Regions from separate parts of the Microbacterium aurum genome, predicted to be linked through region 2. Evidence: predicted binding sites of a transcription regulator. Region 2 holds the regulator's gene; the other holds the start of a gene.
The links. The regulator LexA, encoded in region 2, represses DNA repair genes until DNA is damaged. The targets are predictions, from matches to a motif close to TCGAACANNTGTTCGA.

Region 1 (5,336 bases), 2.5 Mb from region 2:
AGCCTCGTCGACCGCGACGGCAAGACGCTCGTCTTCGCGCGTACCCGCGCCTACGCCGAGATGCTCGCCGAGCAGTTCGACGACGCCGGCATCCACGCCGTCGCCCTCCACGGCGACCTCAACCAGGCCAAGCGCACGCGCAACCTCGAGCGCCTGACGTCGGGCCGCGTGAACGTGCTGGTCGCGACGGATGTCGCGGCCCGCGGCATCCACGTCGACGACATCGACCTGGTGATCCAGGCGGATGCCCCCGACGAGTACAAGACGTACCTGCACCGCTCCGGACGCACCGGCCGCGCCGGGCGCAGCGGCACCGTCGTGACGCTCATCACGCGCCAGCGCCGCCGCCGCATGACCGAGATGCTCGAGCGCGCCGAGATCGACGCACCGTTCGAGGAGGCTCGCGTCGGCGACGACGTGCTCGAGGAGCTGTCGGGACGTCAGGTGGTCCCGGCGTAGCAGCGGTTCGTCGGGGTCTCACGCAGGGGCCGGATGCCGAGAGGCTGCGCTTCGGAACGGGACGAGCGGCCGAGGGTAGCCGAGCCCCTGCGGAATCCGCAGGGGGTCGTCTGCGGTGCGGCGGCGTCCGTAGGGTCGGGCGCATGCGACTCCGATATCGACATCGAACCACCGCATCGCTGACGCTCGCCGCCGCTGTGCTGACGGCATCCCTCAGCGGCTGCACCGCCCCGCAGTCCTCCCAGACCGGCGAGCCCACACCGACGGAGACCGTGACGGTCACGGCGTCGCCGTCCCCCGCGGCGCTGGTCATCCCCGATTGCGAGCAGCTCGTCCCCATCGAATCCGTCCGGCAGGTCGAGCGGTGGAGCGAGGTCATTCTGATCCAGACGATGGAGGGCACGGCGCTCGCCGGCAACCTGCCGGGTCCCCTCGCACGGGATGCGGCGAGCCGCGCGCAGCAGAACCGAGGGTGCCTGTTGGGCGTGCCGCAGTCGGATTCTGCCGTCGGCGTGTACACCCTCGACATCGACGTCCCGACGCGGGACAACCTCATCGACGCGCTGCGCGCGGACGGCGGTTTCACCGAGTCGGAGATCGACGGCGCGCCGTCCTTCGCCATCGCGACGGACGAGGGGCTCGGGGGCACGACCGTCTCCTACACGTTCGTGGGCGACGCGTGGCTCATCCTCCGGGGCAGCCTCATCGATCCGGAGACGGCCGCACACGTTGCAGCACCGGCCGTCGCGGAGCTGCGCGCGGCCAATCCGGGCCTCGACGAGCGCTGACGCGCGCGGTGCGCCCGACGGCGCATCCGACCGACCCTCAGAACAGCCGGGCGGGTGCGAGGGTCGCCGTCGCGGCGGACGCGCGGGCGCCGCGCGCTGTCGTCCGCACCGGGCCAGGTCGGGCGGGTCGCGTCTCGACCTCTTCCTCGGCACCCCCGCCCAGCCGGTGCCTCCGCAGCAGCGGGCGCACTCGCGCGGCGAGCCACTTCCGATACCCGGCCGGTGCGTAGACCGACGCACCAGGGTAGAGCCCGCGATACGCGGGCACGAGTTCGGGGTGCTCGCGCTCCAGCCAGGTCCAGAACCACTCCCGCGCGCCTGGCCGCAGATGCAGCGCCCCGTAGACGACGCGCACGGCGCCGGATGCCGCGATGCGCGCGAGCGCGTCGTCGAGCTCCGCGGTCGAATCGGTCAGGTGGGGCACGATCGGCATGAGGAAGACGGTCACCGGGAACCCGGCATCCGTCGCCGCGCGCACGGTGTCCAGACGTGCCTGGAATGTGGGGGCGCCGGCCTCGAGGGTCTGGCGCAGCTGTTCGTCGGGCATGGCGATCGACATGGCGATGCTCACCGGAACGCGCGACGCGGCATTCTGCAGCTGCGGCAGGTCGCGCCGCAGCAGGGTCCCCTTCGTGAGGATCGAGAACGGCGTGCGGCTGTCGGCGAGTGCGTCGATGATGCCGGGCATGAGCCGATAGCGTCCCTCGGCCCGCTGGTACGGGTCGGTGTTGGTCCCGAGGGCGACCGACTCGCCCGACCAGCTCGGCGCCGCGAGCTCGCGCCGCAGCACGTCGGCGACGTTGACCTTCACGACGATCTGGCTGTCGAAGTCGCGCCCCGCGTCGAGGTCGAGGTAGGTGTGCGTGTTCCGAGCGAAGCAGTAGGCGCAGGCGTGACTGCAGCCCCGGTACGGGTTGACGGTCCAGTCGAACGGCATCGCGGAGGCGCCGGGCACGTGGTTCAGGGCGGACTTCGCGTGGACCTCGTGGAAGGTCATTCCGGCGAACTCGGGCGTCGTGACGGTGCGCACGTGACCCGTCATCGCTCGCAGACCGGCCATCGAATCCAGACCGGGCAGGGCCGCGGCATCCACGCCATCGATCATTTGTCCCTGCCACCGCATACGAAAAGTAGAACATAGATACGACGGGACGACAATCCCCGCCGCGTGACGCCGCGTGAAACCGAGTACCATTGCTGCTGGGATTGCATCCCACATCTTCGACACTCGACGACGAGAGGCAGGCGCAGCATGGAGCGCGAGATCTACGACGAGGACCACGAGGCGTTCCGCGACGTCGTCAAGGAATTCCTCAAGCGCTACGCGACCGAGGAGAAGCGCAAGCAGTGGGAGGCGGACGGCGAGATCGACCGCGCCACCATGCTCGCCGCCGGTGAGGCCGGCATCATCGGACTGTCCGTGCCGGAGGAGTTCGGCGGCGCCGGGATGCTGCAGGACTACCGCTTCCGAGCGATCGTGCTCGAGGAGACGATCGGCGCCGGACAGGGCTCGCTCGCCGGCGCGTTCGGCATTCAGGACGACCTCGCTGTGCCGTACATCGTGCACATGGGAACGCAGGAGCAGAAGGAGAAGTGGCTGCCCGGAATGGCGACCGGCGAGATCCTCGGCGCGCTCGCGATGACCGAGCCGGGCGCGGGGTCCGACCTCCGCGGCATCAAGACGACCGCCAAGAAGGTCGACGGCGGCTACCTCGTCAACGGCGCGAAGACCTTCATCTCCAGCGGCAAGACCGCCGACATGGTCGTCACGTTCGTGAAGACCGGCGAGGGCAACCGGCCGGACGCCTTCAGCCTCCTCATCCTCGAAGACGGCATGGAGGGCTTCGACCACAGCAAGAAGCTCGAGAAGATGGGCTTCCACGGCTGGGACACCGCCGAGCTCAGCTTCACCGACGTCTTCGTCCCCGACGCGAACCTCATCGGCGGCAAGGAGGGCATGGGCTTCATCCAGCTCATGATGAACCTGCCCCTCGAGCGCCTCTCGATCGGTGTCGCGGCCGCCGCCGCCGGCGAGGCCGCTTTCCACTGGACGCGCGACTACGTGCTCAGCCGCGAGGCGTTCGGCGAGCGCATCGCCGACTTCCAGAACACCCGCTTCCGCCTGGCCGACATGGCCACCACCGTCGACGTCATGTGGGCCTACAACGACCGCGCCATGATGCTCTACAAGGACAAGAAGCTGACGGCCGAAGAAGCGGCGAAGGTCAAGTTCTGGTCGACCGACCGCGAGGCGGAACTCCTCGACGTCGGCGTGCAGCTGCACGGCGGCTACGGCTACATCACCGAGTACCCCATCGCCCGCGCCTACCTCGACGCCCGCGTGCACCGCATCTACGGCGGCACGAACGAGATCATGCGCGATCTCGTCTCGCGTCAGATCGTCGGCAAGAAGTAGTTCACGACGCCGGATGCCGCGACCGCCCCGTTGGGCCGTCGCGGCATCCGGCGTTTCGCGTTCGGAAAGCAGGCCGGATCGACCGAAACGGACGCCGCGGCACCCGGATCGGCCGGTTCAGCCTGCTTCTGCGACGTCGGCGGGCCGCCGCCGGGCGAGACGCGCGACGCCCGCGGCGCGCAGCCGGTCGGCGATGACGAGGCCGAGGGCCACCGCCCCGAGCTCCGACGCGAACAACACGACGACGTAGAGCGCGACGACCCACCCCTGGAACGCCTGCATATCGGCGGCGGTGACGGTCCAGACGGAGTAGAACGCCGCCAGCAGCGTGGCGCCCACGAGATACAGCCACCGCGACCAGCGCCGGTACAGCGTGACCAGGAACGGCAGCTCGATGAACGCGGCGAACATCACGTTCGTGACGACGATCGCCGCGCCCGTCGTCGACAGCGGGGTGGCCACGAGGCGCGAGATCAGCCCCGTCAACAGTGCCGCGCCGGGGCGCTCGATCAACCGCATCGCGACGACGAACCCGATGACCCACGCACCGGCGACGATCGCGGAGACGGGTGGCATGGTCGCGTAGGTCGCCGTCGAGAAGGCCGTCGCCGGGATGATCAGCAGGCCGGTCGCCACGCCGATCGCGGCGCAGGTCAACAGGTACGCCGTCGTCACCTTGCCCATCAGTGCGCTCCGCCGACGGCGGCCTGAGCCTGCTGCGACTTGGGGGCGGGCGACGCCGCCCCCACGCGCCAGTAGCCGACGAAGCTGATCCGGTCCTTGTCGACGCCCTGCGCGACGAGGTGGCGGCGCGCGGCGGTGGGAAGGGACTGCTCGCCGACGATGAAGCAGTGCGCGTCGGATGCCGGTGCCTCGAGCTCCTGCAGCGTCTCGAGCGCGAGGGCGCCCGGCTTCACGTCCGCATCCCGCACCAGCCACCGCACCTCGACGCCCGCCGGCGCCGGGAATTCCAGCACGTCGTCCGCCGACGGCGCCTCGATCAGCGCGACTCCGGTGGCCGAGTCCGGCAGCGACGCGCAGATGCCGGCCACCGCGGGCGCACCCGTCTCGTCGGCCACGAGCAGCACGCTCTCGACGCCGCGCTGCGGATTGAAGCCGAGCCCCTCGTCGATCACGACGACAGACTCGCCCGGCACCGCGGCATCCGCCCACCGCGATGCGGGACCGGCCGTCGGACCCGAGGCGTGCAGCACGAAGTCCACATCGATCTCCGGGCCGCCGCTCGGACCGGACGCGCGGTACGCGCGCACCGTGTAGTTGCGCATGACGGGGCGGACGCCGTCGGGGATCCGGAGGTACTTGAGGTACCCGAAGATCTTGTTCGCCTTCGCGGGGATGCGCTCGAGCCCCTCATCGCCGCCCTCGCCGCTGTGTGGCAGGAAGATGCGGAACCACTGGTCGTAGCCCATCGGCGTGAAGCGCGCGATCTCGCCGCCGCCGAGCGTGATGCGCATCCAGTGCGGCGTGAGGCGCTCGGTGCGGCTGTCCCTTCAGAGTGTCCAGGGGAAGAAGGCGATGAGGATGCCGGCGCTCAGCGCCCAGAACGCGATCACGAACGCGGTGTCGCGGCCGCGCCACGGCACGAGGTGGCGCTCGGTGCGGTCGGGGTGCGCGCCGAAGGCGCGGGCATCCATCGCGAGGGCGACGCGCTC
Region 2 (5,336 bases):
ACCGACCGGTCCCTCGCGGTGCTCACCCACATCCTCCGCGAGACCGCCGTGCCGCCCGTCGCTCACCTGACCTGCGTCGGCAGCACCTACGCCGACGCGACGGCGGTCATCCGCGAGTTCCTCGACGCCGGGATCACGCGTTTCCTCGCCTTACGGGGGGATCCGCCGGCCGGTACCGCCGAGGAGGACATCTATCTCGGCGACCTCGAGTCGGCCGCACAGCTGGTGCAGCTCATCGACCGGGTGCAGGCGGAGTGCTCGCCGTACCGCGAGCAGGAGATCCCCGGGGTGCCCGGCGCCGCGCGGGTGCAGCCGGCGTCCCGCGTCGAGATCGCCGTGGCCGCATTCCCGAACGGGCATCCGCGCTCGCGTCACCGTTTCGAGGACATCGATGCGCTGCTGGCGAAGCAGGCCGCGGGCGCCACGTCGGCGATCACGCAGCTGTTCTTCCACGCCGATGAGTACCTCGCCTTCGTCGAGCGTGCCCGCGCCGCGGGGGTGCGCATCCCGATCGTCCCCGGCATCATGCCGATCACCTCCCCGGCGCGTCTGCGTCGCGTGCTGGAACTCACCGGTGATCCGCGGCCGGACGACCTCGGGGAGGCGCTGGAGACGGCGACGGAGGCCGCGGCGCAGCGCGCCGTCGGCATCGCCCACGCGGCGGATCTCGCCCGTGCCGTCCTGGACGGCGGCGCGCCCGGCATCCATCTGTACGCCTTCAACAACCACGAGACCGTACTGGCGGTGCTGCGCGCCGCCGGCCTCATCGAACAGGAGACCCTCGCATGACCGCTCCCGCCTTCCCCGCCGGCACCATCCTCGGCTACCCCCGCATCGGACGGCGCCGGGAGCTCAAGCGTGCCCTCGAGCAGCACTGGGCCGGGGAGATCGATGAGGCCGAGCTCGACCGCGTCACGACCGAGCTGCGCCGCGCGACGCGGGAGCGCCTCGCCACCCTCGGGCTCGGCCGCGGCGACTCGGCGATTCCGGAGTCGTTCTCCTTCTACGACCAGGTGCTCGACGCCGCCCTCACCGTCGGCGCGCTGCCGGAGCGGTTCGGCGCGCTGCGGGCTGCCGACGGGTCGATTCCGCTGGCGGCATACTTCGCGGCGGCGCGCGGTCTCGGTGAGGCTGCGCCGCTGGAGATGACCAAATGGTTCGACACGAACTACCACTACCTCGTCCCCGAGATCGGCCCCGAGACCGACTTCCGGCTCTCCAGCGATCGGTTCGCCCGGCAGGTCGCCGAGGCGCGCGCCGACGGCGTGACGGTGCGGCCCGTGATCGTCGGCCCGGTCACCCTGCTCGCGCTGGCGAAGTCCTCCGACGCGGCTCCCGCAGGGTTCGCGCCGCTCGACCGGCTCGATGACCTGCTGGCGGTGTACGCCGACCTGCTCGGGGCACTCCGCCGGGCGGGCGCCGAATGGGTGCAGCTCGACGAGCACGCCCTCGTGAGCGAGAGCCTTGATGTGGATGCCGCCTCTCTCGCCGCCGCGGCCGCGCGTGCCTACGCCGTGCTCGGGGCGGCGACGGAGCGCCCCGCCATCCTCGTCGCCGCCGGCTACGGTCCGCTCACACCTGAGGCATGGCGCGCGCTCGGCGCAGCGCCGGTCGAGGCGCTCGCGATCGACCTGCACCGCGGTGGCGTCCCGACGGCGGTACCGGGGCTGGCTGGCAAGACGCTCGTCGGCGGTGTGATCGACGGTCGCAACATCTGGCGCGGCGACCTGGGTGCCGCAGCCGAGCGCCTGGCCTCGCTGGCCGGTCTCGGCGCGGCGGGCGTCGCGGCCGGGACGTCCACATCGCTGCAGCACGTGCCGCACGACGTCGCCGACGAGACCGCGCTGGATGCGCGTCTGGCATCCTGGCTCGCGTTCGCCGACCAGAAGGTCGCGCAGGTCGTCACGCTCGCCCGTGGACTCACCGATGGGCCCGCGGCGATCGCGGCCGACATCGCCGACGCCGCGGCCGCGCTCGCCGACCGTCGCAGCGCGCCGGGCGTGCGGGACGGGGCGGTGCGGAGCCGTGCCGCCGCGCTGACGCCGGCCGACGCGGAGCGCGGCGACCTCGAGCTGCGGGCCGCCGCGCAGGAGTCGCTGGGGCTTCCCGTCCTGCCGACCACGACGATCGGCTCCTTCCCGCAGACGGGCGACATCCGCCGCGCCCGCGCCGCGCACGGCCGCGGCGAGCTCACCGCTGCTGAGTACGCGCAGTTCCTGCGTGACGAGATCGCGCGGGTGATCGCGCTGCAGGAAGACCTCGGGCTGGACGTGCTCGTGCACGGCGAGGCGGAGCGCAACGACATGGTGCAGTACTTCGCCGAGCACCTCGACGGCTTCGCCGTGACGCAGCACGGCTGGGTGCAGTCATACGGGTCGCGGGCCACGCGCCCGTCGATCCTGTGGGGCGACGTCGCACGGCCGGCGCCGATCACGGTCGACTGGGCGCGCTTCGCGCAGTCCCTGTCGGACAAGCACGTCAAGGGGATGCTGACCGGCCCCGTCACGATCCTGGCGTGGTCGTTCGTCCGCGACGACCAGCCGCTCGCCGACACGGCGAACCAGGTCGCGCTCGCCCTTCGGGATGAGATCGCGGACCTCGAAGACGCCGGCATCCGGATCATCCAGGTCGACGAGCCCGCCCTCCGTGAGCTGCTGCCGCTGCGCCGCGCCGATCAGGCGTCGTACCTCGACTGGTCGGTGCGCGCCTTCCGCATCGCGACGGCGGGGGCGGCAGCGCCGACGCAGATCCACACTCATCTCTGCTACTCGGAGTTCGGTGTCGTCATCGAGGCGATCGCCGCGCTGGATGCCGACGTCACCTCGATCGAGGCGGCGCGCAGCCGTGGTGAGGTGATCGGCGACATCGCCGCGTCGGGATTCGCGGCGGGCATCGGTCCCGGCGTCTACGACATCCACTCCCCGCGCGTGCCGAGCAGCGCTGAGATCGAGTCCCTGCTGCGTCGCGCCGCCGCTGAACTGCCGCTGCGGCAGGTGTGGGTCAACCCCGACTGCGGCCTGAAGACGCGGGGGTACGACGAGACGGTGGCGTCGCTGCGGAACCTCGTGACAGCCGCGGACCGGGTGCGCGGCGAGTTGCAGCCCATCGGCTGAGTCTCACCACCCGGCGGCAGTGGGCGTGGCGTCTCACCGGACAGCGTCTCACCGCACCGTGGTCGCCGCGTCCGCCACCACGGCGAGGACCGCGGCGGTGTGCGCCGTCTGCCCGGACAGCTGCGCGTAGACGACGGCAAGCCCGGTGGGGGACAGGTCGAGATCGGTCGCGACGCTTCCCATGGCGGCGGAGCCGATCGCGACGCCCACCGCGAGCGAGCCCGCTCCGATGAGCAGGGCCAGGCCGGCGCCGTGGCGCGCGCACGGCCCGCGGCAGGCGGAGTGCTCCGGACCTCAGCCTCGACGGGTGACTCAGACGGCGCGGAGCACGGCGACGACCTTGCCGAGCACGACGGCGTCGTCGCCGAGGATCGGCTCGAACGCACTGTTGCGGGGGAGGAGCCAGGTGTGACCGTCGCGCTGGCGGAAGGTCTTCACGGTCGCCTCGCCGTCGAGCATGGCGGCGACGATGTCGCCGTTGTCGGCGTTCGGCTGCGAACGCACCACGACCCAGTCGCCGTCGCAGATGGCCGCGTCGATCATCGACTCTCCGCTGACCTTCAGCATGAACAGGTCGCCCTTGCCCACGAGCTGGCGGGGAAGCGGGAAGATCTCCTCGACCTGCTGGTCGGCGGTGATGGGGACGCCGGCGGCGATGCGTCCGACGAGCGGAACGAGCGCCGCGTCGCCGAGGGCCGGCGTCATGTCGGCGGGGTTCTCGGCTGCCGAGCCCGGCAGGTCGATGAGGACCTCCATCGCGCGCGTCTTGCCGGCGTCGCGGCGCAGGTAGCCGCTCAGCTCGAGCTGATTCAGCTGGTGGGTGACGCTGGAGAGCGACTTCAGTCCGACGGCGTCGCCGATCTCGCGCATGCTGGGCGGATAGCCGTGCCGCGCGATGGAGGCCTGGATCACCTCGAGGATCTTCAGCTGCTTGTCGCTCAGGCTCTTGCGTCGGCGGGTCTGAGGCTTGTCGGCCATGTCGCGCGCTCCTTCGATCGCGGCCTCCGGAAGGCGTCGCCTTCGAATGTCGGAGGTTGGTGATGGGGTCATCTTGTCGAAACCGTATCCGGTTCCGGAGGTCTCCGCTCGCAGCGCCACGCGTGTCGCGTTCGATCCATCTCCGATCCGGGGAGGGCTTGACAATCAGATTATATCGAAGATAGCTTCGGTACAGAGATTCGCATCCGACTCTCCCGGCCGAGAGTCGGGTGCGAATCTCTGACATCCGCAGGCATCCGTCCTTGAGGAGGAACCCATGACCACGATCGACATCCTCGGCGCTTCGCCCCGCCGCGCCGTGCTCGGCGCCGCACCCGCGACGCGACTGCGGCTGACGCGTCGCGGTCGCCGGGTCCTGGCCTTCCTCGCATCGGTGCCGGCGATCGTCGCCCTCAGCATCGCGATCATCTCCGGCGGTGGCGCACTCGCCACGTCCGACAGCGGCGCAGGCGCCGCACTCGAGAAGGTCACCGTCATGCCCGGCGACACCCTGTGGTCGATCGCCGAGAGCGTCGCGCCGCAGGCGGACCCGCGCGACGTCGTCGATGCGATCATGCGGCTGAACGCCCTGCCGTCGGGCAGCCTCGACGCCGGCGAGACCATCGCGATCCCGCTGGAGTACAGCGCCGCACGCTGACCCGCCCTCTACGATGGTCAGGGTGAGCGCCCGTCTCGAAGACCTCCCCAACTCGCTGGAGAACCTCCTCCGTCCCGACCTCCGCGGTCTCACGCCGTACGGTGCACCGCAGGCGCCGCTGCCGGTCGCGCTGAACGTCAACGAGAACACCCACCCCGTCCCAGAGGAGGTCGCCGACGACATCCTCGACGGCATCGCGCGCGCGCTGCGCGAGGTCAACCGCTACCCGGACCGCGAGTTCACCGCGCTACGCGAGGGCTTCGCCGATTACCTCGGTCACGGTCTTGCCCCCGATCAGATCTGGGCGGCCAATGGTTCCAACGAGGTGCTGCAGCACCTGCTGCAGGCGTTCGCCGGCCCGGGACGCACCGCGTTCGGGTTCGCCCCGACCTACTCCATGTATCCGCTGCTGACCCGTGCGACCGGCGCATCGTACGTGTCCGGCACGCGCGGGGTGGACTACACGCTCGCCCCCGAGGACGCCGCCGCGCAGGTCGCGCAGGCTCGGCCCGACGTCGTGTTCCTGTGCGCGCCGAACAATCCGACCGGCACCCCGCTCGGGCTCGACGTCATCGAAGCGGTGTACG

Region 1: JOD60_RS01300 (Rv2578c family radical SAM protein) is a predicted target of LexA. The motif match lies at 2,379-2,394, and genes of this name have one in related genera.

What each region holds. Positions count from the first base shown of each region.
Region 1 is NZ_JAFBCQ010000001.1:273,452-278,787, reverse strand. It holds gene JOD60_RS01310 (DEAD/DEAH box helicase) at 1-459, shown strand, start outside; gene JOD60_RS01305 (hypothetical protein) at 603-1,247, shown strand; gene JOD60_RS01300 (Rv2578c family radical SAM protein) at 1,285-2,370, opposite strand; gene JOD60_RS01295 (acyl-CoA dehydrogenase family protein) at 2,500-3,663, shown strand; gene JOD60_RS01290 (ECF transporter S component) at 3,781-4,347, opposite strand; gene JOD60_RS16965 (siderophore-interacting protein) at 4,347-4,751, opposite strand; partial or broken gene JOD60_RS16960 (siderophore-interacting protein) at 4,806-5,153, opposite strand; gene JOD60_RS01280 (energy-coupling factor transporter transmembrane component T) at 5,175-5,336, opposite strand, start outside.
Region 2 is NZ_JAFBCQ010000001.1:2,811,007-2,816,342, reverse strand. It holds gene JOD60_RS13885 (methylenetetrahydrofolate reductase) at 1-789, shown strand, start outside; gene metE (5-methyltetrahydropteroyltriglutamate--homocysteine S-methyltransferase) at 786-3,113, shown strand; gene JOD60_RS17055 (hypothetical protein) at 3,162-3,296, opposite strand; gene lexA (transcriptional repressor LexA) at 3,426-4,091, opposite strand; gene JOD60_RS13870 (LysM peptidoglycan-binding domain-containing protein) at 4,369-4,749, shown strand; gene JOD60_RS13865 (histidinol-phosphate transaminase) at 4,763-5,336, shown strand, end outside.